Regions from separate parts of the Mesobacillus jeotgali genome, predicted to be linked through region 2. Evidence: riboswitches for the same ligand, from Rfam matches in the RefSeq annotation. Region 2 holds a riboswitch; the other holds the start of a gene.

Region 1 (3,423 bases), 200 kb from region 2:
GCCCCCAGACTGTCCTTGTCAGGTGCGGAATGACGAGACCGACGAAGCCGATCGTCCCTGAAACAGCTACGGCCGATCCTGTTAAAAGAGAACCAGACAATAAAATCAGCAGCTTGCGGCGCTCGACATTGACACCGAGATGCTGTGCCCTTTCCTCACCAAAGGACATCGCATTCAGTTCCCTTGTATTGGCAAGCAAAATCACCAGACCAACCAAAAAGAAAGGAAAAATAATCTTAATGTATTCCCAGCCGCGCATTGACACACTGCCAAGAAGCCAGCCGATGATTTGCCGCAGCTCTTCGCCAGATAAAGCAATCATTAAAGAAATGAATGAACCAAGAAATGAACTTAAAATAATACCGGTTAATATTATGGTTTCCACCCTTAGGAGCCTGTCAATTCTCCTGGCAAAAAAGAGCACAAACAAGACGGTGGCGAAGGCGAACAAAATACTCAGCACCGGCAAGGTGAAGGCACCGATCAGCGGAAGCGAAATGCCGAAAAACAGCGTAACAACTGCGCCGATGGAGGCACCTGATGAAATCCCAAGCGTATAGGGGTCTGCCAGTGGATTGCGCAACAGGCCCTGGAAAGCGGCACCGGCGATTGCCAGCGACGCCCCGACAAGTCCTGCCAGCAATACGCGCGGCAGTCTGATCTCCATGACAATACTTGCATGCATCGGATCGATTCCCTGTCCCTGAGAGCGGAAAATCTCAGCACCAATGATTTCTATAATGGCGGGTACAGGGATGGAAACACTTCCGATGGATATGCCCAGCAGCATCGATATGATCAAAAACACCGCCGTAATTAGATAGGCGATTGATTTGTTATTTAAAAATGTCCGGGTAAATGGCTTTTGCAAGCTCCTCTGCTCCTTCAGCGAGCCTTGGACCTGAACGGGTTACAAGGTCGGAGTGGACATCGTAAACCTGCTGCTCCTTGACCGCTTTCACATTATTCCAGCCCTGCCGTGCGAGCACCTGCTCAACTGGCTTTTCTGTATAATATCCATAGGTTGTCACAACCACATCGGGATTACGCTCAACAATTGCTTCCGGGTCGACCTTCGGCCAGCCTTCCATATCTCCGGCAGCGTTCTTTGCCCCAATCAATTCAAGCATTTCATTGATAAAAGTATTCTTGCCGGCTGTGTAGATTTCCGGTGCTGGTGAGACCTCCACAAAGACCGTCTTTTGCTCTTCCGGTTTGATTGTTTCAGCTTTCTTTTTCAATTCTGCAAAACTATTTTTCATATTTTCTACAAGTTCATCCGCCTTTTCTGTCTCGCCAATGGCCTTGCCAATCAACTCAATTGATTGATACACTTCTTCAAATGACTGTGCGTCATTTACAACGACAACATCGATTCCTGCATCCTTTAGTTGCTGAAGGCCTTCTTTTACAGTGTCCGCAGTTGATCCAGGAGCAAGGACAAGATCTGGCTTCAGTGAGATCATTTTCTCGATATTGAATTCCATGCCGCCGATTTTTTCCTTCGACATTGCGTCCTCTGGATAATTGTCGAAATCAGTGACACCGACAATCGCCTCTCCGTTCTCAAGTGCGTAGACAATTTCCGTATTGCTCGGAATCAGGGAAATGATCCTTTCAGGCTTATCTTCAATGACAACTTCTTCATCAATTGCGTCTTTTACCGTGACAGGGAATCCTGTCTTTTGCTCCTGTGCGGTTTTTTCGCTTTCCTTCTTTTCGGGCTGTGCTTCTGTACCGCAGCCCGCCAGGATCATGGCTGCTGCCATCATTAACATTAATAACTTCTTCATTTGCTTCTCCTCCGAATTTTAATAAACTTTGCGCGGTTGTTTTTCATTCCAGAACACTCACAAAGCCTTTGATAAATAAAAAACATCTCCACCAGAGGGGAGATGTCCGAGTAAGCAAATGTTTTTATCATCATAAAAGACATAGAGCCTGTCGGCACCTCCCTATCCTCGTAGGTTTGCTGGTGCAATGGACAGGCAGGTCTCCTGGCTCATGGTCAATGCTCGCTGCGCCTTCCCATACATTTGTACAGTGGCCGTTGCAGCTTGCTCCCATTTACAGTGGCGGGACCGCGTTGGATTTTCACCAACTTCCCTATTAAGTCTCTTTTAAAAGACACCTGTTCATTTCGATATGTAATTTTCCGCTACATCCAATTATACACGAATTGCCAAAAATTGCTCCAAAAATTTTGCTTTTTCGACTTTATTGAGCGAGCAAGCTCCATTCTTTCGCTTTTTTATCGAAGACAATCCTTCCATCCGGATTGCTGCGGCTTGCTTCCTTATATTCATCATACATGTCATCCATGTTGGCAAAGTCCCCGATGATCCAGATTGGTATTTCAATTCTGTTGCGGTTTTGCTGGATGTTCTTCAGCGAAAAAACCGCCCCTTCCTTCAAGGCTGGTGTCAATGATTTCAGGATTTCTTTGCTGACAAAAGGATAGGATTTCTTTTTCCGAATCCCGAGCAGCGTTTTTTCCGGCTTCATTTCCCCAAGTTTGCCTGACAGGACAAAGCCAAGCATACGGAAAAAGTCATTGAGATTTCGGTAATAGGTTTTGTTGTACCAGCCATCTTCAGTGGACAGGAACACAAAACGATTATTAAGCTGATTATAGAAGGGCAGTTTCAAATGGTGCTTGATGTGCCCAAGATATAGTAGCTCAGCGATCTCTTGGGCAGACAGCACATTCAATGCCTCCACTTCCTCAAAATCAATCCAGCAGAAATCGCCGAATGCATGGACATTGGCTCCGACCAGTTTTTCGACGCTGTCCTCGGGGACATACTCAAATAAAGTATGTCTGTTGAACTCACCATCTTCATAGCGATGTTTCAACAGCAGCAGATGGTTGAGCGAATCAGACAATGATCTGGCGAATTCATGGAATTCTATTCCATGCGAGAGCACGTACTGGTCCCGTTCATTCATATGGACATAAAGTAAATCCCTGCTATAAGGATGGTTCTTTTTCAAAGGCAAAACCTCCCGGAAAAATTCTCAGCTGCAAAATTGCCAGCGGCTCCGTACAAAATAACACTTCTTCCATTCTAACAAAAACAGCAGAAAATATCTTATTCTGACCCTTCAAAAACATAATTATTATCGGCTTCTTCCGTAAAATAATCCCCGCCAAAGAAGAAACTATTCTTCCTTACTATTCGTCTATTATTTATAGGAAAATGTTACCTCATAAGGGATTGTAAGGATATTTTATCTCTGCTAGCATAGTATTGTAGAAACGTATCGGACAGGGTGTGGCAAATGGAGAAGCCTCTAAAAAAATTTGACCGGTTTGATTGGACATTGACGCTCCTTTTATTGCTGTTTTTTCTGACAAGCTGCTTAGCGATTTACAGCGCCCAGAGAACAGGCCAATATGTTGGGCAGAACTTTTTATATAAG
Region 2 (3,423 bases):
AATGTCCCCAGGCCGATGCCTCTATAATTCTTGTTGGTTATCTGTGCCTGCAACACAGGGATCTCATTGATATCGATGACATTATCAAGCATCCTGACCTGAATTTTAATTACTCTCTCAAGTACAGAATCCACTACGCTTTTCGCCAAAGAGATTGATGACAAGTTACAGACGACAAAATCACCTGGCTTTTTATAAATTAAGATCTTTCCGTCTTCGACTTTTTCCTCTTCCAAAAGGGTCGGACTCATATTTTGGGTGATTTCCGTGCAAAGGTTGCTGCAATAAATCATCCCTTTGTGGTGATTGGCATTAAGCCTGTTCACCTGATCCCTGTAAAACATATAAGGAGTGCCGGTTTCAAGCTGAGAGATCATGATGGATTTAAAGATTTCGATGGCAGGGACCACTTTATGTGATAAACCGGGATGGTTGACACAAGCCCAATATTTTTCCCGGAAGGATCCTGCACCCTTTTCCTCATCGAAATAATCTTCAAGAGAATACCCCATGACACTCCTGACTTCATGCGGATCAAACAGGTACCAGTCGCCGCGTTTTTCTACTTGCTCCATAAATAAATCTGGGATACATATGCCCGAAAACAAATCATGTGTCCTCTGGCGCTCATCTCCATTGTTCAGTTTTGCATCAAGGAACGGGAAGATATCTTTATGCCAGACATCAAGGTACACGGCAATCGCACCCTGGCGCTGTCCTAATTGATCAACAGAAACCGCTGTGTTATTCAGCTGCTTCATCCACGGAATGACACCTGAACTGATTCCTTTAAAGCCTTTGATATCACTGCCCCGGCTTCGGATCTTACCAAGATAAACGCCTATGCCGCCGCCATTTTTGCTTAAGGTAGATATATCTGTATTCGAATCGTAAATACTCCTTAAATCATCTGCAACAGTGTCTATAAAACAGCTTGATAATTGGCCATAGCTTTTGCCGGCATTCGAGAGCGTCGGAGTGGCCACTGTCATATAGAGATTTGAAATCGCCCAGTATGCCTCTTCCACTAGTTCAAGCCTTTTTTCCTTTGGTTCTTCAGCCAGCAGCGTCATGGCAATGATCATGAACCGCTCTTGAGGCAGTTCGGCAAAATCGCCATTTTGTGTGCGCGCCAGGTATCTTTCTGCCATGGTTAAAAGCCCTATATATGTAAATAGCTTGTCTCTCTCTGGATCAATCACTTTTTCAAGATACTCTATTTCTTCACGGGAGTAGGATTCTATGATTAGACGATCATAGATCCCTATTTCTATCAACCTATTGATTAACTCATAAAATGAACCGTAGCCAGCTTCTCTCCTAAAGCCTGAACTCAGCATGTACAATTTTTTCAGGTAAAACCGCGCTGCAGCATAGGTCCAATCAGGTTCATTCCGGTCGATCCGTTCCACTGCGGTCAAAATGAGCATGTTCTCAACCTGGTCCGCTGTCATATTTTTCACCTCAAGAGCCCGGTCCACCTTCTCTTTGAACTGTGAAAAATCCAATCGGGGGAATGATTGTTCAATTTCTTCAATCCATTTTGCAGCTTTCTCATCCCTTACTTGAATGCTCATTTCCTATTCCTCCTGCTTGCTTACTTTTTCTCATTTCCAGCCTGTGCTTCCTTCTTATATCGGCAGTCTTAAAGAGCTCCCATTCAAACTCATTCTCTGGAATGACCTTCTCCACCGGGACAGGTGCACCATTGTCATCCTTTGCAACCATGGTCAGAATCGAGGTGGTAGTTAACGTTTTCCTGCAAGCTTTCAAGTTTTCACTTTCCACTTTCACGAACACTTCCATGGACGTTCTGCCTGTTGAGATGACGACTGCTTCAAGTGTTAAAATATCGCCCACTACAGCGGAAGACAGAAAATTAACCGAGTCAATCGAAGCAGTGACGACGGCCCTCCTGCTGTGCTTCATAGCTGCAATAGCGGCAATCTCATCAATATAGGACAATACCGTTCCGCCAAAAATCGTTCCTAGATGGTTTGTATCCGGCGGCAGAACGAGCCTGTTCTGGAATGTCCTTGATACATTTGCTGATAATCCTTCCATTCCTGACTCCTCTCTGAAAACCTCCCTGAAAAATGAGAAAAACCCATCTCGAAAGATGGGTTTAAGTAACGTTGATGTATTAACAACTCATATGGAGCCGCAAAAAGCAGAATGAGACTGTCAATTTATCCCCGTATACCTTCCCTATTCCCGAAGAAGATAACACGAATAAATATGGCAGGTCTCCTGACTTGTGCTTCACCCTAGTTTAAGGCCTTCCCATCTATTTTTTAGACAGTGGTTCATCCTTATTTCGTCAGCACTTACAGTTGCGGGAACAGTTCTGGATTCTCACCAGATTCCCTATTAAGTCTTGTTCAGACACCATACTTATCGGTAAATTTCAATATTTAGTTATAGAAACCATTTCATAACACAATATATCGTGTTATGAATTGATAGTAAATCATCTTCCTCGCTTTTTCAACTATTTTTCATTTTGTATTTTATCTAATCCTGAACAAGAATTGGTTCGCTTCCCCCACCCAACGAAGAATCAGGTCAGCATACTTCAAATGTGGTCGATAAAATACGAAAAGTGATCGATATATTCTCAAATGTGGTCGATAAAATCAAAAATCCGCTGATATATCTTAAAATGTGGTCGATATATTTTGTTTTTCGCCGATAAATTAAATTAATCTGGAATTAATATCCGATTTCATGTTTTAAAAACGCCGATTTGGGTATTTAGTACTATATAAAGAGAAAGATAGTTCTTTTCATCAAAGGGGAGATGAAGATGCTGACGCTTTTTCTATTACAAAGAGAACTTATTCAACTAAAAAACGAGTATCAATCAAGTGCTGACACAGTCATCAAAGCGCAAATTCTAAAGGACATTGAGCTCCTGACAGCAGCCATAAAAGAAATGAAAGAGGCTTGGGGAGCAACGCGTTCCCTGAATTCGGCCAAGAATATATAGAAAAAAGAAACCGAAGTAAACGGTTTCTTTTTTACTTTAAACTAATTGTTCAATCGGAGCCGGCTTCCCAAACAAGTACCCCTGAAACAGCTGATATCCATTCGCCTTTAGCCACTCAAAATCTTCCTCATCCTCAATTCCCTCTGCAAGCGGAACAGACCCCAGCTTCTTCGCTTCGGCTAAAAACGCGGAAGCAGTCTGCTGTTTTTGAGGATCGGCGGCAACTCCCTGGACATACTTCATATCCAATTTCATGTAATGCGGCTGCAAATCCGAAAGCAGCTCCAAGGTGCTATACCCTTCCCCAACGTCATCGAGCGCATAGCGAAACCCCTTTTCTTTGTAAAAAGAAAGAATTCTCTTCAGATGGTCCGTGTCCTCTACACTTTCTGTTTCGACCACCTCAAACACTAGCCTGCCGGAATCGACTCCCA

Evidence for each region. Region 2 has a riboswitch for cobalamin ahead of FOF60_RS02025 (acyl-CoA thioesterase). Riboswitches for the same ligand answer to the same signal wherever they lie in the genome.
Region 1: another riboswitch for cobalamin. It lies ahead of FOF60_RS01115 (ABC transporter substrate-binding protein); the one in region 2 lies ahead of FOF60_RS02025 (acyl-CoA thioesterase).

The regions. Positions count from the first base shown of each region.
Region 1 is NZ_CP109811.1:205,666-209,088, reverse strand. It holds gene FOF60_RS01120 (FecCD family ABC transporter permease) at 1-871, opposite strand, end outside; gene FOF60_RS01115 (ABC transporter substrate-binding protein) at 837-1,793, opposite strand; cobalamin riboswitch at 1,970-2,150, opposite strand; gene FOF60_RS01110 (hypothetical protein) at 2,218-2,994, opposite strand; gene FOF60_RS01105 (FtsW/RodA/SpoVE family cell cycle protein) at 3,283-3,423, shown strand, end outside.
Region 2 is NZ_CP109811.1:406,793-410,215, reverse strand. It holds gene FOF60_RS02030 (ribonucleoside-diphosphate reductase subunit alpha) at 1-1,577, opposite strand, end outside; gene FOF60_RS02025 (acyl-CoA thioesterase) at 1,555-2,064, opposite strand; cobalamin riboswitch at 2,223-2,408, opposite strand; gene FOF60_RS02020 (hypothetical protein) at 2,807-2,989, shown strand; gene FOF60_RS02015 (EAL domain-containing protein) at 3,026-3,423, opposite strand, start outside.